One region of the Bacillus sp. BACIII genome, then DNA from elsewhere that is predicted to be linked to it. Evidence: riboswitches for the same ligand, from Rfam matches in the RefSeq annotation. Region 1 holds a riboswitch; each other region holds the start of a gene.
The links. A riboswitch is a leader RNA that binds a small molecule or an ion and turns the genes downstream of it on or off. The one in region 1 is predicted to bind S-adenosylmethionine.

Region 1 (5,095 bases):
ACATATATTGCTGTAAAGAAGCTTTATCGAGATCAATACCGTTTTGAGCGGCCATTAAACTTTTTCTTTCAGATGCAAAATACACTTTGTCCCCGATGGTTGTGTAATACAGCGGTTTAATGCCGAACGGGTCTCTCGCGCCGTACATGACACGGTCAGTTTTGTTCCAGATTAAAAACGCAAACATTCCGCGAAGCTTTGAAGCGGCTTCTTCTTTATAATGACGGTATGTCGCAAGGAGCACCTCGGTATCGGAATCTGTATTGAAAGTGTAGCCTTTCGCTTCAAGCTCTTCTCTCAATTCAATGTAGTTATAGATTTCGCCGTTAAAAATGATCCAATATTTCTCATCTTCATATGATAAAGGCTGTCCGCCGTTTTCTACGTCAATAATACTGAGCCGTCTGAAGCCGAATCCGACGTGCTCATCATGATAATACCCATCGCTGTCAGGACCGCGGTGAACGATCATTTGGTTCATTTGTTTGATTAGCTCTTCTTGATCTGCGGTTTGAGTTAATGGATGCTTATTAAAAACACCGACAAATCCACACATAGTATAGCCTCCATAAGTGTAATTTTCTAATTGGACCCCCTTTTTATAGACGCTTTGTTACGCCATTGGTTTCACGCTATGTAAAAAATAAGCATGGCAGCATCTGCAAAAAGGGAAAGCCGCTTAAATAAGCGGCTATAAAATTATTCTCCTAGTGCTTCTTTGCGAAGCGCATCCGCCTTGTCAGTACGCTCCCAAGGAAGATCCACATCGTGACGTCCGAAGTGGCCGTAAGCGGCAGTCTGCTTATAGATCGGACGGCGCAAATCAAGCATTTTAATAATGCCGGCAGGTCTCAGGTCGAAGTTATTCCGTACGACTTCGATCAGTTTCTCTTCAGAAGCTTTTCCTGTATCAAATGTATTGATGGAAATAGATACAGGCTGTGCCACGCCGATTGCGTATGCAAGCTGCACTTCACAAGAATCAGCAAGTCCTGCAGCCACGATGTTTTTCGCTACGTATCTCGCAGCGTAAGCCGCTGAACGGTCTACTTTCGTCGCATCCTTACCGGAGAATGCACCGCCGCCGTGGCGTGCATATCCGCCGTATGTATCAACAATGATTTTACGGCCGGTAAGTCCCGCATCACCTTGAGGACCGCCGATTACGAAACGTCCCGTAGGGTTGATGAAGTATTTTGTTTCGTCATCAATCAGTTCCTCAGGCACGACAGGATTAATGACATGCTCTTTCAGATTGCGCTGAATCTGCTCAAGCGTAATTTCCGGATGGTGCTGAGTTGAGATGACGATCGCATCGATGCGGACCGGCTTATTGTTTTCATCATATTCAACGGTAACTTGCGTTTTTCCGTCAGGGCGAAGGTACGGAAGAATGTCTTCTTTGCGGACTTCGCTCAAACGGCGGGCCAATTTATGCGCCAAAGAGATCGGAAGCGGCATAAGCTCTTTCGTTTCGTTACACGCATAACCGAACATCAGACCTTGGTCACCTGCTCCGATAGCTTCGATTTCAGCATCGCTCATTGTGCCTTCACGCGCTTCAAGAGCCTGATCGACACCCATTGCGATATCCGCAGACTGTTCATCAATTGATGTTAAAACAGCGCAAGTCTCCGCATCAAATCCGTATTTTGCCCGTGTGTAGCCGATTTCTTTAATCGTTTCACGGACTGTTTTCGGAATGTCAACGTATGTTGATGTTGTAATCTCTCCGCTTACCAGCACAAGGCCTGTCGTTACAGATGTTTCACAGGCTACGCGCGCGTTCGGGTCTTTTTTTAAAATCTCATCTAAGATGCTGTCAGAAATTTGGTCACAGATTTTATCCGGATGACCCTCGGTAACAGATTCAGATGTAAATAGTCGACGGTTTTTACTCATTCACTTTTCCTCCTGAAAAAAGATCTTTTGAAAGACCTTCTCATATGATACGGAACTCGCTCCCTCTTAATACAATGTCATACTATATCAGAGAATGTTAATTGGCATATTTTATGAAATAAAAAAACCTTTTCCACTCGAGGAAAGGGTTTGGTCTGTGTGCCTTTCACTCTTATCGCTCAAGGAAATATTAAACCTTGCATCAGGTTAGCACCTTGGTTTCCCACAGTGTATTCACCTGCTTTTTTACAGAGAAACCGGTTGCTGGGCTTCATCGGGCCTGTCCCTCCGCCAGCTCGGGATAAGAGTATCCGCTCAATGAAATATCTTATCGTAAAAGGGCGGAAAGTGTCAATATGAATTAAAGCGATTACGCGCCTTTATTTCAGGAAGCAATGGAAAAACACAAACAAAAAATAATAAACAGTATAGACTATTTTTATATATGTGTTATACTAATTCCACATTCAGCGAAATAAAAATAAACCGGCAAAGGAAGGGTTTTATGAAATTAGTTGATTTAACCGCAGATCTTCAAGCATTACTCGCAAGTCCAAATGTGCATCATAATTTATCGGCGCCAAAACTTACCGAAAAAGTGATCACCCGAAATGAAGGGACGCTGACATCTACGGGCGCCGTACGCGCCACTACCGGTGCATATACGGGGCGATCACCTAAAGATAAATTTATCGTTCGTGAAAAAAGCACTGAAAATCAAATTGATTGGGGCGCGGTGAACCAGCCCATTTCTGAAGCGGCGTTTGAAAAGCTGTACGCCAAAGTCGTCAGCTACTTAAAACAGAGAGATGAACTGTTTGTTTTTGAAGGATTCGCAGGCGCAGATGAAAAATACAGACTGCCGATTACAGTCGTAAATGAATTTGCATGGCACAACCTGTTCGCGCGCCAGCTGTTTATCAGACCGGAGACGGCTGAAAGGGATCCGGAAGCACAGCCGTTTACCATTCTCTCAGCTCCGCATTTTAAAGCGGATCCGGAGACGGACGGCACGCATTCGGAAACATTTATCATTGTCTCTTTCGAAAAGCGCGTCATTTTAATCGGCGGCACCGAATACGCCGGAGAAATGAAAAAATCAATTTTCTCCATTATGAACTTCCTTCTTCCCCAGCAAGATATTCTGCCGATGCACTGCTCAGCCAACGTCGGTGAAAAAGGTGATGTCGCCTTGTTCTTCGGTCTTTCCGGCACGGGGAAAACGACGCTTTCAGCCGATGCGGACCGGAAACTGATCGGCGATGACGAGCACGGCTGGTCAGACTCCGGCGTGTTTAACATTGAAGGCGGATGTTATGCTAAATGTATCAACCTGAGCGAAGAAAAAGAACCGCAGATTTTTCGTGCGATCCGCTTCGGGTCTGTTCTTGAGAATGTTGTGCTTGATGAAAAAACGGGTGAGGCGGATTACGACAATTCCTTCTACACGGAAAACACAAGAGCCGCGTATCCGATTGAGATGATCGGCAATATCGTGCAGCCGAGCATTGCCGACCATCCGCAGGCGATCGTCTTTTTAACGGCGGACGCGTTCGGGGTGCTCCCTCCGATCAGCAAACTGACGAAGGAACAGGCGATGTATCATTTCTTAAGCGGGTACACCAGCAAACTCGCGGGAACCGAGCGCGGCGTGACATCTCCGCAAACGACTTTCTCAACATGCTTCGGTTCACCTTTCCTGCCGCTTCCGGCTCACGTCTATGCCGAAATGCTCGGGCATAAAATCGACGAGCACGGCGCTCAAGTCTTCCTGGTCAACACAGGCTGGACCGGCGGAGGGTACGGAGTCGGAGAGCGGATGAAACTTTCGTATACAAGAGCGATGGTAAAAGCCGCAATTGACGGCACGCTTGATCAGACAGATATGACGGCAGACAGCATTTTCGGCCTGCACAGTCCCGTTCACGTTCCGGGCGTTCCGGATGAGGTTCTTCAGCCTGAAAACACATGGAGCGATAAAAAAGCATACAATGAAAAGGCGCTGTTTTTAGCCAATGAGTTTAAAGAAAACTTTAAAAAGTTTTCTCATGCAGACTCAATTGCCAAAACCGGCGGACCTCTCGTTTAATCAAAAAAGCCAAGGGCGCTGCTGCCCTTGGCTTTTGTTTTTTCAGTTAGTCGAATGAAGCGAAGTGAGTCTATATGTAATGCTCGTCCGGCCGTTCGCCCATTCGAGCTTTTGGACTTCGCCAGTGCCGGATTTCTCGCCGTTTTTTGTTTTGCGCACGTCCATCGGAATATCAAGAGGATAAACGCGGTAGCCCTCTTTCTCCAATAAAAAGATATTTTCCTCTATCCGTTTTTCATTGCCTTTTGTCACAATCATTGTATTAAATTCAACAGGCATTCCCAAAATGAAAATCCCCTTTCATTCTCTTTTTCTTTATTATCATATCATAAATCCGTTATCTTACCTTGTCTTCATCCATTCCGCCAGACGCCGGACAATGCGCCTGTTTTCCTGCGGCGGAAAATAATGTGTAAAACCGCTGTAATACCAGGTTTCCACCGGTTTTCCCGCCGTTTTCAGCCTGTCCTCAATCATCCGGGCATGTTCGATCGAAACATTTTCATCATTCTCGCCGTGGATAAGCAGCACAGGCGCTTGAATAAGGTCTGCTTTTTCAAACGGCGAACGCCATCTGTATTCATCCGGCACCTTTTTCGGCGTGCCGCCGATCACCCGCTTCATCATCCGCCGCATATCCTTCCGCTCTTCATAAGTAAGCACCATATCACTCACACCGCCCCAAGAGACGAGCGAAGCCGCCTGATGCCCCATCTCGATCGCAGTCAAAAGCCCCATGATGCCGCCTCGGGAAAACCCGAAAATATGAACCCGGCCTTCCCTGACGTTCGGGTGATCCCGAAGCAGGCGGAAAGCGGAAAACGCGTCCTCTCTGTCCTCTCCCGCAAAATCTTCATTTCCCTCGCCGCCCTGATTGCCTCTGTAATAAGGTGCAAACACGACAAAGCCTTGGGAAGCAAACTGAACGATTCTTCCCGGGCGGACCATGCCGACATTTTTTATGCCGCCGCGCAAATATAAAAAACCGTCGTATGTTCCCGGCGCCGCAGGCTCGGCAAGGAGCCCCTTTACCTTCAGCCCTTCTGACTCATAGCACACCGCAAAGAGCCGGACATGCGGGCTCGGAGACGGAAACCTTCTCTT
Region 2 (5,095 bases), 1.6 Mb from region 1:
AGCGAAAATGGAAATGATGCCGCTGACGGAAGATAGAGGGTTTCTCCCCGATTACAGCGCAATTCCTGAAAAGGTGCAGAACGAGGCGAAGCTGCTGTATCTCAATTATCCGAATAATCCGACCGGCGCTGTGGCGACAGAAGCGTTTTTCGAGGAGACAGTCAGCTTTGCGGAACAAAACGGCATTTGTGTCGTTCATGATTTCGCATACGGGGCCGTGGGTTTTGACGGGCATAAACCGCTGAGCTTTTTGCAGACAGAAGGCGCAAAAGAAACGGGGATTGAAATCTATACTTTGTCCAAAACGTATAACATGGCGGGCTGGCGGGTCGGATTTGCCGTCGGAAACGCGTCTGTCATCGAAGCGATCAACCTTTATCAAGATCATATGTTTGTCAGCCTGTTTCCCGCGGCGCAGCAGGCGGCAGCCGCCGCTCTTTTGGCGGATCAGACGTGCGTCGCAGCGCAAAATGACAGATATGAGTCGAGACGCAATGCCTGGATTGCAGCCTGCCGTGATATCGGCTGGGATGTGACGGCTCCGGCGGGTTCCTTTTTTGCATGGCTTCCGGTGCCGGACGGTTATACGTCGCAGTCGTTTTCAGATCTGCTTTTGGAAAAAGCGGATGTCGCGGTCGCAGCCGGAAACGGGTTCGGAAAATGGGGAGAAGGCTATATAAGAGTCGGTCTTCTGACAAGTGAAGAAAGACTTAAAGAAGCTGCGGAACGGATCGGGAAGCTGAATCTTTTCACCCGAAAAAGCATTGACATATCAGGATAACAATGCGATAATTCAAAATACTTTATAAAATCATTATTCTTATCAAGAGCAGGCAGAGGGACGAGCCCGATGAAGCCCGGCAACCGACTGATAAAGCACGGTGCTAATTCTTGCAGCAGGAGCTGAGAGATAAGATTCGGACATAACACGAAGCCTCTTTCTGCTCATAAGGAAGAGGCTTTTTTATATTTTGCGAAAGAAAGAGAGGCGTTCACGCATGAGCGAAGTATTGGCAACATATCTTCTGACAGACACAAAGGACAGTGAAAAGCGGGCGGAACAGATTGCGGCGGGGCTGACGGTAGGCTCCTGGACGGATCTGCCCCTGGTGAAACAGGAACAGCTCAGAAAGCATAAAGGCCGGGTCGTGAAAGTTGAGGATAAAGAAGGGGCCAAAGAAAACGAAACACAATCCATTATCACCATCGCCTATCCTGAGGCGAACTTTTCAAAAGATATACCGGCCGTCCTGACGACGGTATTCGGAAAGCTGTCACTGGACGGAAAAATAAAATTGACTGATCTTGAATTTTCCGAAGGGTTTAAACGCTCCCTTCCCGGGCCGAAATTCGGTATATACGGCATTCGCAAACTGTTGGGCGAATTTGAAAGACCGCTTCTGATGAGCATCTTTAAAGGGGTGATCGGACGGGATCTTGCCGACATTAAAGAGCAGCTCAGACAACAGGCGCTCGGCGGCGTGGATCTTATTAAAGATGACGAAATTTTCTTTGAAAATGAACTGGCTCCGTTTGAGACCCGCATTATCGAAGGAAAACAAGTCCTGAAGGAAACGCGGGAGGAGACGGGGCATAACACGCTGTACGCCGTAAACCTGACGGGGAGGACTTCTGAATTGCGGGATAAAGCAAGACGCGCGGCAGAACTCGGGGCAGACGCCCTCTTACTGAATGTGTTCGCCTACGGCTTAGACGTCATGCAAAGCCTTGCTGAAGACGGGGAAATCCCGCTTCCGATTATGGCGCATCCGGCGGTCAGCGGCGCGTTTACATCATCTCCAGTTTACGGTTTATCGCACGCCCTTTTGCTCGGCAAGCTGAACCGCTATTGCGGCGCCGATTTCAGCTTATTTCCGTCACCATACGGATCTGTTGCTCTTCCGAAGGAGTCCGCACTTGCGATCCATCATGAATGTGTAAAAGACGACGTCTTTCACCCGACGTTTGCCGTCCCGTCAGCAGGCATTCATCCCGGCATGGTGCCATTGCTGATGCGTGATTTCGGTATTGATCACATCATCAATGCAGGCGGAGGCATCCACGGCCATCCGAAAGGAGCCGAGGGCGGCGGAAGAGCGTTCCGCGCCATCATTGATGCGGTGCTTGAAGCACAGCCGATTGAAGAAAAAGCCGCGTCGTGCAAAGATCTTCAGCTCGCATTAGACAAATGGGGAAAGGCGGAAACCGTATGACCCGCACACCGCTGATTATTTGTGATTTCGACGGAACAGTCACCATGAACGACAACATTGTCAGTATGATGAAAAAATTCGCACCCCCTGAGTGGCTTGAATTAAAAGACGGTGTTCTGTCTAAAAGTATATCAATTCAGGAAGGAGTCGGCCGGATGTTCGGGCTGCTGCCGAGCAGCTTAAAAGAAGAGCTGACGGACTTTATTCTGGAGGATGCGAAAATACGGGACGGCTTTTTGGATTTTGTTTCGTTTGTCCGGTCAAACGATCTCCCGTTTTACATCGTAAGCGGAGGGATGGACTTTTTTGTGCATCCGCTTTTAGAAGGCATCGTAGAAAAAGAGCGGATCTTTTGCAATCATGCATCCTTTGACAATGAATATATTCATATCAATTGGCCGCACGCCTGTGACGAAGCCTGCACGAATCAGTGCGGCTGCTGCAAACCGTCAGTCATCCGGAAGCTATCCGACCGGCAGAAATTTCTCATTATGATCGGTGATTCGGTGACGGATGTCGAGGCTGCAAAGTTATCCGATATGTGTTTTGCGAGAGATTATCTTTTGACTGAATGCAAAGAGCTTGGTCTTCGGCATCAGCCTTTTCAAGATTTTCATGAAGTGAAAACAGGCATCGAAAATATCGGGGAGGTGCAGGCATGGCTGCAAAAGAAGAACGCTGGCGCGAACTTGCCGAAGTAAAGCGTGAGCTGGCTGAAAGAGACTGGTTCCCGGCTACAAGCGGGAATCTTTCCATCAAAGTATCCGACGGGCCGCTGACGTTTCTCGTTACGGCAAGCGGAAAAGACAAACGAAAAGAAACAGACGAAGATTTTCTCTTAGTCGATGAGAACGGGGAGCCCGCTGAGACCGGCCATTCCTTAAAACCCTCGGCAGAAACGCTTCTCCATACGTACTTATACCAAAAGACAGACGCGGGCTGCTGTCTGCATGTCCATACCGTTAATAATAATGTCATCTCAGAGCTCTACGGGGATGAAAAACAGATCACCTTTCAGGGGCAGGAGATTATTAAGGCGCTCGGATTGTGGGAGGAAAACGCGTCGGTGACCGTTCCGATCATTGACAATCCGGCGCACATCCCGGCATTGGCCGAAAGCTTCGCGCGCCATGCAGACGCCGGATCAGGCGCGGTATTAATCCGCAATCACGGCATTACAGCATGGGGGCGGACCGCGTTTGAGGCGAAAAGGGTGCTGGAAGCCTATGAATTTTTATTCAGCTGTCACATCAAGCTTCTGTCACTTCGGCCGCAGCTTGTAAAATAAAAGGAGGAATGCAAAATGGCGACAATCAGAATTCATGACGAAAAGAATACGATCATTGAACATCAGGAAGAAGTAGCGCGCTTTTTAGACGAACAAGAGGTGATCTATGAGCAGTGGAACATTGAAAAACTTCCGCCTGAGCTTTCGGAGAAATACGATCTAACCGAAGATGAAAAAAACCGGATTCTCACGGTGTTTGACAAGGAGATTCAGGATATTTCAGCCCGGCGCGGCTATCGGTCTCAGGATGTCATTTCTTTATCAGATACAACACCCAATCTTGATGAGCTGTTGAAAAATTTTCAAAGAGAACATCACCACACGGATGATGAAGTCCGATTTATCGTCAGCGGGCACGGCATCTTCGTCATTCAGGGCAAAGACGGCACTTTTTTTGATGTCCGTTTAAATCCGGGGGATTTGATTTCGGTTCCGGAGAACATCCGCCACTACTTTACGCTTCAGGAGGACCGCCGGGTCGTCGCAATCCGAATCTTCGTGACGACTGAAGGATGGGTGCCGATTTATGAAAATGAAAGTGTGCAAAACGGATAGATGTCCGAACCTCTCATGCGGTCAGCCGCATGAGAGGTTTTTTATTGTAATATAAAATCTCTGTTTTTTTATGCATTAAATGGGCGCATTTTGTTTATATCATTACCTGAATGGGTATTATTCTCGTAATCATAGTAAAGATTCCAATATGAAATGAAAAATTAAGTTATTTAGTAAAAAAATGTTTACAAATAAAGTATAATCTGTAATAATGCTCAATAACCCAATCAAACTTGTTTCCTATTCTTTTAGCGGTGAGGGGTGAAGTGAATGGGCAGTTATTCTGAACAAGAAAAATTGCTAGTATCTATTGATGAAAAGAGAAAAATGATGATAGATGCGGCTAACAGGCAGGGATTTACGGGATATGACACGATCAGACACAGCCAGGAACTGGACAGTCTGATGAACGCGTATCAGCAGCTGATAAACCGTGAACGCACACATCACCAAGGAATACAGGGCCTTGTGAAGAAAATAGGCTTGTTCTCCCGCGGTGACGTCATGCCTGCATATGAAGCAAACAAATGATTGATGATAAACAGATAACGAAGACTGAATGCGCTTCATGATCAACCGCCGCATCTAAAAAGATGACCGCGTACAGTCAGCGGGCTTTTCCGCTGGCACAGCTCACGAAGCGCCTCGTATCTATCTGCCGGCTATGATGCCGTTCCCCTGTATATCCTCTTACACATATTCTTCTTATATAAAAAACACCCTCTTTCAGGGTGTTTTTTCATCGTGAAGCGGCAGGGAGGGTAATGGTGACCTCTGTGCCTTTATCGACTTCACTTTGAATGTCAATCGAACCGCCGTACATCAGCACGATCCGTTTACATACGACAAGACCGAGGCCGGTGCCTTTTTCCTTTGATGTGACAAACGGAAGGAAAATGTGCTCAAGCATATCTTCAGAAATACCCATTCCGTTGTCGGCCACTTTAATGACCGCTTTATCGTCGAGGGCCTCTAAATAGATGGACAGCCTGCCGCCTTCCTGCATTGATTCGAGCGCGTTTTTCGCGACATTTAAGAT
Region 3 (5,095 bases), 1.6 Mb from region 1:
CTTTCAGCTTTTGATTGACCTTTTGCACCAAAGATGCAAAAAATTGTTCCGGCAGCTGTTTGAGTACATCTGAGACTTCAAAGTTCATATTTTCACCTTCTAAAAATGTCTTGAAATGATAGTCCATCATCATATATGGTTAAATAAAAAAAGTAAAGAGAAACTTGAGGTGTATAAAAAATGAAATGGACCGTTTCCTGTTTGCAATTTGATATTTCATACGGAAATCCTTCAGAAAACTTCAAAAAAGCAGAAACTTTAATCGAGCAAGAAAGCCGCCATGCTGATGTCATCGTGCTTCCTGAGCTGTGGGCGACCGGCTATGATCTCACACGGCTTGACCAGCTGGCGGATGAAAACGGCGAAGTTTCGGAACAATGGCTTAAAAAAACGGCCAAAGCATACAACGTACACCTCGTTGCCGGATCTTTTGCGGTCAAAGAAGGCGAAAACGTCTATAACACTATGTACATCGCAGATAACAGCGGGCAGATCGTGAAGCGGTATCAGAAAGCCCATCTGTTTCAGCTGATGGACGAACATCTGCATTTGGCGGCAGGAAACAGTGACGGTTCCTTTGAGCTTGACGGTGTCAAGTGCGCCGGGCTGATCTGCTATGATATCCGGTTCCCCGAATGGATCAGAAAGCATACGTCCCAAGGAGCGAATGTCCTGTTTATCTCTGCGGAATGGCCTCTGCCCCGCCTCGATCATTGGCGGAGTCTGCTTGTCGCCAGAGCCATTGAAAACCAATGTTTTGTCGCGGCCTCTAACTGCACGGGGTCAAATCCCGATAATGAATTTGCCGGCCACAGCCTGATTATTGACCCGTGGGGCCGGATTTTAGCCGAAGGAGATCGGACGGAAGGCGCAGTCCGGGCGGAAATCGATGTTTCAGAAAGCGCGTCCGTACGCGAGACCATCCCGGTATTCAAAGATTTGCGACGTGATTTATATTAATTTTCAAAAAAATGTTGACAAGAATATCCGGCACCTGCTAATATTTTCATCAACTGATTAATCCGAATTGTGATACAAATCAATATATTTTTCTCTTATCGAGAGTTGGGCGAGGGATTGGCCTTTTGACCCCAACAGCAACCGACCGTAATTCCATTGTGAAATGGGGCGCGTACATTTTGCGCCGAGACGATTGTCTCATAGGGCACGGTGCTAATTCCATCAGATGTTATCTGAGAGATAAGAGGCGGACTGCACTGTTTCGGCCTCCTTCTCTTTCAGAGAAGGAGGCTTTTTTTCGGGCGTATTCTCCGTCACGATCTCTTACTGCCACTACATAATTGGAGGGTAAATCCATGTCTGCAACTAAAACAAGTCTTTATGAACAATTAACGGAAAGCTCCGCCGCAGCGTTAGCTGTGAAGCTCGGCTTATTTCAAAGCAAAAGCACTCTCACATGCCGTGAAATCGGCGACGGCAATTTAAATTACGTCTTTCACGTTTTCGATAAAGAAAACAAAAAGGGACTGATTATTAAACAGGCGATTCCTTACGCGAAAATCGTCGGGGAAAGCTGGCCGCTTACGATTGACCGGGCGAGAATCGAAAGCAGCGCCCTCATCCGCCAGGGCGAACACGTGCCCCATCTCGTTCCGGCCGTTTACTATTCCGATACTGAAATGGCGGTTACGGTAATGGAAGACCTTTCGCATCTGAAGATCTCAAGAAAAGGACTGATGGAAGGAAAACACTATCCGAATTTATCAGCCCATATCGGTGAGTTTCTGGGAAAAACGCTCTTTTACTCATCCGATTATGCGCTTGATGCGAAAGTAAAACAGCAGCTCGCAAAGCAGTTTACAAATCCCGAACTTTGCAATATTACAGAAAGGCTTGTGTTTACAGAACCGTTTTTCGACCATGAAACAAACGATTTTGAAGAGGAGCTGCGCCCATACGCAGAAAAAATTTGGAACAATTCCCGGCTGAAAGAAGGCGCTGATGAATTGAAAGCCGTCTTTCTGAATTCCGCGGAAACATTGGTTCACGGCGATCTGCATACGGGAAGCATCTTTGCCGATGAACATGAAACAAAGGTCATTGATCCCGAGTTTGCTTTCTTCGGACCGATCGGCTTTGACATCGGCCAATTTATCGCAAATCTGCTGTTAAACGCCCTCAGCCGGGACGGTGACGACAGACAGCCGTTATATGACCACACCGCCGCCGTATGGGACACATTTGTAGAAACATTCAGTGAAGCATGGGAGAAAGACTGCCTGCCTTCCTGCAGACACCTGCTGGAAGATACACTGAAAAACGCGTTTGAGGAAGCGGTCGGTTTTGCGGGATGCGAACTGATCCGGCGCACGATCGGGCTCGCCCATGTGGCTGACTTGGATGAAATCACTCCGTTTGATAAACGAATTGAACGGAAGAAGCTGGCGCTTGAAATCGGCGCCTATTATATCGAAAACAGAAAAGAACTGAAGCATATCACTGAGGTTCTGGATCAATTTAAGCTCCATGTAAAGGAATGATGCAGCATGACAAATGAATTTGCCATCCCCCGTTCCGTGGAATGGAAAGAAACACACATCCGCATTTTAAATCAGCAAAAGCTCCCTGATGTCACTGAGTATGCGGATCTTGAAACAAAGGAAGATGTATTCGACGCGATTGTCACACTGAAAGTAAGGGGCGCTCCGGCCATCGGTATAACTGCGGCGTTCGGACTCGCGCTTGCCGCCAAATCGTTTGAAACCCGCGATCTTTCTGATTTCCGCCGTCAGCTCGCCGATGTCAAAGCATATTTAAACAGCTCTAGACCGACTGCCGTCAATCTCACTTGGGCGCTTGACAGACTGACGGATTCCATCAGGAGTGCAATCTCAATCAATGAAGCGAAGACAACACTCGTTCATGAAGCCATTCAAATTCAGATTGAAGATGAAGAAACATGCCGGATGATCGGCCAAAATGCGCTGCACCTTTTTAAAAAAGGAGACCAGATCATGACCATCTGCAATGCGGGTTCAATTGCCACAAGCCGGTACGGTACGGCGCTTGCCCCCTTTTACTTAGCGAAACAAAAAGACCTCGGCCTTCATATTTACGCATGTGAAACAAGGCCCGTTCTCCAAGGATCGCGGCTGACGGCGTGGGAGCTGATGCAGGGCGGGATTGATGTCACGCTCATTACTGACAGCATGGCCGCCCATACAATGAAGGAAAAACATATTTCAGCAGTCATTGTCGGCGCTGACAGAATTGCTAAAAACGGAGATACGGCCAACAAAATCGGAACGTACGGCCTCGCGATCTTGGCAAACGCCTTTCAGATTCCGTTTTTTGTGGCCGCACCGCTTTCGACATTTGACTTGCAGATTGAAAACGGCGATCAGATTCCGATTGAAGAAAGAGATCCGGATGAGGTCAGACAGATCTCAGGCATACGCACCGCTCCCGAAGATGTGCCGGTCTTCAATCCGGCCTTTGACATCACACCGAGCAGCCTGATTTCAGGCATTATCACCGAGAAAGGAATTGTGATGGGTTCTTACACGGAAGAAATTGAACAATTATTCGCAGACTGCCAGCTGAGCTGAAAAACCGCTGATGATGTTGCCTCAGGCAATGTCAGCGGTTTTTTTGTCTGCATAATGTCAGCACTTCATCTTTTTGGGCGGCTGAAATCAGATGCATTTTAAAAAACAGCTCTGCATAACCGGCTATCTTTTGCGGACGGCTCATTTTCATCAGGCTTCGTCCTCCTTTTTCATCAGACCAACTTTTTTCACTTAATAAAATGATATGTCGGACGTAAAAAAACGGAACGTGCCATATGCTTTATTTTTCTTTATAGGATATTTGTTCGATGTTCAGCAGCGCCGCTTTTACATCCGTCTTCGTGCCCGCGTATCCCGTTAAGGCGCTGTTTTTGCCGATTACCCGATGGCACGGGACAAAAATCGGCAGCCGGTTGCGTTTATTGGCCTGTCCGATGGCGCGCACCGCTTTCGGCTTGCCGATAGCTTCAGCTACATCGCCATAGCTTCGTGATTCACCGTAAGGAATCATCGCCAGCGCGTTCCATACCTTTTCCTGAAAGAGTGTGCCTTGTTGTTTCAGAGGCAGTGCGAAATGCTTTCTCTCTCCGGAAAAATATGATGTCAGCTGCTGTTTCGCCTCCGACAGCAAATCGGTTTCGCACGATTTTACGCCGGACGTATCTTTCCGCCATTCCTCAAAATCTTCCCCGGTGAGAAACAGGCCGGTAATAAAGCCATCTTCCTCCGTCAGGCTGACCGTTCCAAACGGTGCGTTCACACTTGTAAAGCAGATCATTCGCCGCTCCTTCTTTCTTCTGTATTCTGCCGGATCGGAAGCGTCAAATGAAAAACCGTGCCCTTCCCTTCTTCACTTTCCACATGAATGCGGCCCTGATGCTCTTCGATGATTTTATAACTGACCATGAGACCGAGGCCCGTCCCCCTGTCTTTTGTCGTGTAGAATGGCTCGCCCAGACGTTTTAATTTGTCTTCAGAAATGCCTGTTCCTTCATCTTGAAGGGATATCAGAATGTGGTCTTTATCAGAAGGCTGGATCGTCACGTAGATATTGCCGCCGCCCGGCATGACTTCAATGGCGTTTTTTAAAATATTGATAAACACCTGTTTTAATTGATTCGGCTCACAATAAATCGGCGGGATGTTCCCGGTCTGGTTCAAATGGATCTGCACATTGACAAGATTGGCCTGGGCATTCAAAAGATCAGCCGTGTCTTTCATAATCTGCGTCACGTCTTTTTCTTCATATAATATTGCCTGAGGTTTCGCTAAAATTAAAAATTCGGTAATGATAGACTCGATGCGTTTTAATTCTGAGGTAATGACGTTAAAGTACAGGGAATATTCGCCTTCAATGCTTCCTTGCAAAAGCTGAATGAACCCTTTCAGCGCAGTCATCGGATTTCTGATTTCGTGGGCGATGCCGGCCGCCAGCTCTCCTACGACGTGAAGAGTGTCGGATTTCCGCAGCCTCTCCTCAAGCTCTTTGGCCTCGGTGACATCTTTAAAGATGGCCAGGTTCATATTTTGAATGATATTCCTTTTAAAGGAAAATTCCAATTTGC
Region 4 (5,095 bases), 1.3 Mb from region 1:
GTATGAAGAAAGCGCACTTGACTGTTCAATCCAACTCAGAAATTGCCGACCGGATTTATAAGATGGTGCTGAAAGGAGAGCTTGTCCGGCACTTTACCGAGCCGGGACAATTTCTTCATCTGAAGGTAAGTGACGCGGTCACGCCGCTATTAAGAAGGCCGCTCAGCATTGCGGACGTCAATTTCGCCGCAGATGAAGTATCCGTTATCTACAGAGCTGACGGTGAGGGAACGCGTCTTTTGTCTGAGAAAAAAGAGGGCGGCAGGATAGACGTTCTCGGCCCTCTCGGCAACGGATTCCCCGTCCGGCGGATAGAACCCGGCAAAACCGCGCTGTTAGTCGGAGGCGGAGTCGGGGTTCCGCCTTTGCAGGAACTGTCAAAGCGCCTGACGGAAAAAGGCGTAAACGTTATTCACGTGCTTGGGTTTCAATCAGCAAAGGATGTTTTTTACGAACAGGAATGTCTCGCGTACGGAGATACCTACGTGGCGACGGCTGACGGAACATATGGAGAAAAAGGATTTGTCACCGATGTCATCCGCGAAAAGCAGCTCGAATTCGATGTCCTGCTCAGCTGCGGGCCGACACCGATGCTGAAAGCGCTGAAGCAGCAGTACGGCCATAAAGAAGTTTACCTTTCGATGGAAGAGCGGATGGGCTGCGGAATAGGGGCCTGCTTCGCCTGCGTGTGCCGTACGGGCGAAAGCGATACGTCGTATGTAAAAGTCTGCCTTGACGGGCCGGTATTTAAAGCTGAGGAGGTGGCGCTGTAATGTTAGAGGTGAATCTGCCGGGTCTCCAATTGAAAAACCCGATCATCCCCGCTTCCGGATGTTTCGGTTTCGGGAAGGAATATGCCGGATTTTACGATTTATCATGCCTCGGAGGCATCATGATTAAAGCCACCACGAACGAAGCCCGCTTCGGAAATCCGACACCGAGAGTGGCGGAGACAAGCGCGGGAATGCTGAATGCCATCGGACTGCAAAATCCCGGTCTGGAGCATGTGCTCAATCATGAGCTGCCTTGGCTCGAACAGTTTGACACGCCGATTATCGCAAACGTCGCGGGTTCTCAGGTGGAAGACTATAAAGAAGTAGCCGAACGCATCAGCCAAGCGCCGAATGTGCATGCGCTTGAGCTGAACATCTCGTGTCCGAATGTCAAAACGGGCGGGATTGCTTTTGGAACTGATCCCGCCATGGCGGCCGATCTGACAAAAGCGGTGAAAGAAGTTTCCTCAGTGCCTGTGTATGTGAAGCTTTCTCCTAATGTCGCAAACATAACCGAAATTGCGAAAGCGATTGAAGCGGCCGGTGCTGACGGGCTGACGATGATTAATACACTCGTCGGGATGAGGCTCGATCTTAAGACGGGACGGCCGATTTTAGCAAATAAAACGGGCGGACTGTCAGGCCCGGCGATCAAACCGGTCGCCATCCGGATGGTATACGAAGTCAGCCAGGCCGTTGACATTCCGATTATCGGGATGGGCGGCGTCCAGACCGCAGAAGATGCATTAGAATTTCTTCTCGCCGGAGCAAGTGCAGTTGCCGTCGGGACGGCCAACTTCGTCAATCCGTTCGTCTGCCCGGAAATCATTGAACAGCTCCCTCGTGTGCTGCGCCAATACGGTTATCAATCTGTAAGTGAATGCATCGGAAGGAGCTGGAAACATGCAGAACAACCTGCCCATCATCGCGCTTGATTTTGCATCAGGAGAAGAAACTTTAGCGTTTCTAGATTTGTTTAAAAAGGAAAGGCTGTTTGTCAAAACGGGGATGGAACTTTTTTATCAGGAAGGACCCGCCATAATTCACCAATTAAAAGAACGGAACTGTGATATATTTTTAGATTTGAAGCTTCATGATATTCCGACTACAGTCAATAAAGCGATGAAGCGGCTTGCGGGCCTCGGCGTTGATCTCGTCAATGTGCATGCCGCAGGGGGCGGACGCATGATGCGCGCAGCTCTTGAGGGGCTTGAAGAAGGCACGCCGGCAGGCAAAAAACGCCCGTCATTAATCGCAGTCACCCAGCTGACGAGCACTTCAGAGCAGATGGCGAAGGAAGAGCTTCTGCTGCAAAAGCCGCTGTTAGAAACGGTTGTACATTACGGCAAAATGGCTGAAGAGTGCGGGCTGGACGGAGTGGTATGTTCAGTTCATGAAACAAAAGCCATTTATGAAGCGGTCCGGCCGTCATTTCTGACAGTCACTCCGGGCATCCGCACGGCCAATGACGCAGCTGATGATCAAGTCCGGACGGCGACTCCGTCATTTGCGAAAGAAAACGGTTCGTCTGCCATTGTCGTAGGCCGTTCAATTACAAAAGCGGAAAACCCCGTTAAAGCATATGAAGCCATTAAACTGGAATGGGAGGGCGTTCGCCGATGAAACAGGCTATCGCAAAACATCTATTACACATTGAAGCTGTCTTTTTACGCCCGAATGAGCCGTTTACGTGGGCGAGCGGCATTTTATCGCCGATTTATTGTGACAACCGTCTGACATTGTCGTATCCAAAAGTGAGAAATAATGTGGCGGACGGGCTCGGCAGACTGCTGAAAGAGCATTTCCCCGAGGCGGAGATGATCGCGGGCACTGCCACGGCAGGCATTCCGCATGCTGCGCTTCTCGCAGACCGTACAGGCGCTCCGATGTGCTACGTCAGAAGCAAACCGAAAGCGCACGGCAAAGGAAATCAAATAGAAGGCGCCGTTAAAAAAGGACAAAAAACAGTCGTGATTGAAGACTTGATTTCTACCGGGGGCAGCGTGCTTGAAGCTGCGGCGGCCCTTCAAAGAGAGGGCGCGGAAGTTCTCGGCGTCCTTTCAATTTTTACATACGGACTGCCGAAAGCAAGAGAAGCCTTTAAAAAAGCGGGTCTGCCGTACTACTCGTTAACAGATTATGACACGCTGATTGAAGTAGCGCTTGAAAACGGAACGATACATTCAGATGACATTGAGAAACTGAAATCATGGAAACAAAATCCCGAGTCAAAAGATTGGTTTAAAAAATAATGACAATAAAACAGGCCTCAGGGCCTGTTTTATTATTCCTATCAAAAAACTCGGGTTGACTTCTGTTAGAATTGTGCTAAAATTTAGTACAAATCTAAAAAGCTTATCAAGAGCGGCTGAGGGACTGGACCGATGACGCCCGGCAACCTGCGTGTCATGCAAGGTGCCGCATCCAGAAAAATGCACAGCATTTTGAAGATAAGGGCTATAACGGGTCACTGTCTTTCATTCCGCTGGATTGAAAGTTTTTTATATGAAAAAAGATTGAGGGATAAGACAACCGGCAGAAAACAACAGCTGTTTGATTGTCTCCGGGAGGAGGAAAGAAAAAATGCTAACGTATGACACATGGGAGGAACCGGCGATTACATTTCCGGAAGACGATTCCTATAAAGGCGCGCTGTCCGTTTTAAAATGGGCATACGGCCACTACGGAGACCAGCTTGTTTACGCGTGCAGCTTCGGGATTGAGGGAATCGTCCTGATCGATTTAATTTCTAAAGTGAAAAAAGACGCGGAAATCGTGTTTCTCGATACAGGACTTCACTTTAAAGAAACATATGAAACGATCGAAAAAGTGAAAGAACGTTACCCGGGACTGAACATCATCCTGAAAAAGCCCAGCCTTACTCTTGAGGAACAGGCCGAGGCTCACGGAGATAAACTGTGGGAAAGAGAACCGAACCAGTGCTGCTTCATCAGAAAAATTCTGCCGTTAAGAGAAGCGCTCGCCGGGCGTCCGGCATGGCTGTCCGGCCTCCGACGCGATCAAGGGCCGAGCCGGGCGAATACGAATTTCCTGAATAAAGACGATAAGTTTCAATCCATTAAAGTATGCCCGCTGATCCACTGGACGTGGAAAGACATCTGGAGATATACATCCAAGCATGAGCTGGATTATAACATTCTTCATGATCAGGGCTATCCGAGCATCGGCTGTGAACCGTGCACTTCACCTGCGTTTACCGCAGAAGACCTGCGGAGCGGCAGATGGAACGGAATGGCAAAAACAGAATGCGGACTGCATGAATAAAGGAGCTGCACAATGGAATTAGCCGCTATTTTATTCTGCCTGTTTTTCGCCATGAATATCGGAGCCAGCGGAGCCGCGGCTTCAATGGGGGTCGCTTACGGTTCCGGCGCCGTTAAAAAGAAAACGTATGCGCTGATTATCTGCGCGGCCGGCGTCCTGTCAGGGGCGGTTATCGGCGGCGGAGAAGTCGTTAAGACGATCAGCGGCGGAATCATTCCCGAACAGACCATTACGCTCACCATTGTGTGCATTATTATCGGAGCGGCGGCGTTATCGTTATTCACGGCGAATGTGCTCGGCATTCCGCTGTCGACAAGCGAGGTCACCGTTGGGGCGATTGTCGGGGTCGGCGTCGCGTACAAAGTATTGTTTCTGCAGCATCTTTTGGTCATCGTGATTTTTTGGGTGCTCGTACCGTTTGTTGCGTTCTGTTTCACGTTTCTCGTATCGAAGGTATCCAGTTCTCTGAATATTCGAGTCATTTCGAGCCGGAAACAGAAGGTTTTGGGGGTTGTCCTGCTTATTGCGGGGTTTTGGGAAGCTTTTTCAGCCGGAATGAACAACGTCGCAAATGCGGTAGGGCCTTTAGTTGCCGCCGGCGTGCTCAGCGTGTCCAAAGGGACGCTGTACGGAGGTATCTTTGTCGCTCTCGGCGCTCTGCTTTTAGGACGCAGAGTGCTTGAAACCAACGGGAAAAAGATTACGAGATTTTCCGCCGGCGAAGGCATACTGCTTTCCGGAACCGGAGCCGGACTTGTCATTATCAGTTCCGTGTTCGGTCTGCCGGTTCCTTTGGCGCAGGTGACATCATCATCAATCATCGGTATCGGAATGGCCAAAAACGGGCCGAACGTTTTTCATAAAGAAGTCGTGAAAACGATGCTCAAAGTATGGGTCGTTTCGCCGTTTTTGTCACTGTCGATTTCGTATCTGCTTGTCTCTCTGCTGTTAAAAGGAGATTACTATTCCATCTTTATGATGGCCAGCGTGCTTTTGGCAGCTGGCGGAGCCGCCAGTCTGATGAAAGCCATCCGAAA

Region 2: it holds a riboswitch for S-adenosylmethionine, as region 1 does, so the genes downstream of both, mtnW (2,3-diketo-5-methylthiopentyl-1-phosphate enolase) here and metK (methionine adenosyltransferase) in region 1, are expected to answer to the same signal.
Region 3: it holds a riboswitch for S-adenosylmethionine, as region 1 does, so the genes downstream of both, mtnK (S-methyl-5-thioribose kinase) here and metK (methionine adenosyltransferase) in region 1, are expected to answer to the same signal.
Region 4: it holds a riboswitch for S-adenosylmethionine, as region 1 does, so the genes downstream of both, ACXN9U_RS06800 (phosphoadenylyl-sulfate reductase) here and metK (methionine adenosyltransferase) in region 1, are expected to answer to the same signal.

Annotation. Positions count from the first base shown of each region.
Region 1 covers NZ_CM174437.1:107,886-112,980, reverse strand. The annotation lists gene asnB (asparagine synthase (glutamine-hydrolyzing)) at 1-556, opposite strand, end outside; gene metK (methionine adenosyltransferase) at 700-1,902, opposite strand; SAM riboswitch class I at 2,072-2,210, opposite strand; gene pckA (phosphoenolpyruvate carboxykinase (ATP)) at 2,408-3,991, shown strand; gene ACXN9U_RS00695 (DUF2584 domain-containing protein) at 4,034-4,276, opposite strand; gene ACXN9U_RS00690 (alpha/beta hydrolase family protein) at 4,334-5,095, opposite strand, start outside.
Region 2 covers NZ_CM174437.1:1,674,809-1,679,903, reverse strand. The annotation lists gene ACXN9U_RS07830 (pyridoxal phosphate-dependent aminotransferase) at 1-781, shown strand, start outside; SAM riboswitch class I at 818-917, shown strand; gene mtnW (2,3-diketo-5-methylthiopentyl-1-phosphate enolase) at 999-2,213, shown strand; gene mtnX (2-hydroxy-3-keto-5-methylthiopentenyl-1-phosphate phosphatase) at 2,210-2,914, shown strand; gene ACXN9U_RS07815 (methylthioribulose 1-phosphate dehydratase) at 2,872-3,501, shown strand; gene ACXN9U_RS07810 (1,2-dihydroxy-3-keto-5-methylthiopentene dioxygenase) at 3,517-4,056, shown strand; gene spo0E (aspartyl-phosphate phosphatase Spo0E) at 4,327-4,587, shown strand; gene kinD (sporulation kinase KinD) at 4,796-5,095, opposite strand, start outside.
Region 3 covers NZ_CM174437.1:1,680,232-1,685,326, forward strand. The annotation lists gene ACXN9U_RS07830 (pyridoxal phosphate-dependent aminotransferase) at 1-88, opposite strand, end outside; gene ACXN9U_RS07835 (carbon-nitrogen family hydrolase) at 181-960, shown strand; SAM riboswitch class I at 1,053-1,207, shown strand; gene mtnK (S-methyl-5-thioribose kinase) at 1,317-2,501, shown strand; gene mtnA (S-methyl-5-thioribose-1-phosphate isomerase) at 2,508-3,569, shown strand; gene ACXN9U_RS07850 (methylated-DNA--[protein]-cysteine S-methyltransferase) at 3,811-4,308, opposite strand; gene ACXN9U_RS07855 (PAS domain-containing sensor histidine kinase) at 4,305-5,095, opposite strand, start outside.
Region 4 covers NZ_CM174437.1:1,430,315-1,435,409, reverse strand. The annotation lists gene carB (carbamoyl-phosphate synthase large subunit) at 1-6, shown strand, start outside; gene ACXN9U_RS06820 (dihydroorotate dehydrogenase electron transfer subunit) at 3-773, shown strand; gene ACXN9U_RS06815 (dihydroorotate dehydrogenase) at 773-1,708, shown strand; gene pyrF (orotidine-5'-phosphate decarboxylase) at 1,677-2,396, shown strand; gene pyrE (orotate phosphoribosyltransferase) at 2,393-3,025, shown strand; SAM riboswitch class I at 3,126-3,230, shown strand; gene ACXN9U_RS06800 (phosphoadenylyl-sulfate reductase) at 3,357-4,058, shown strand; gene cysP (sulfate permease) at 4,071-5,095, shown strand, end outside.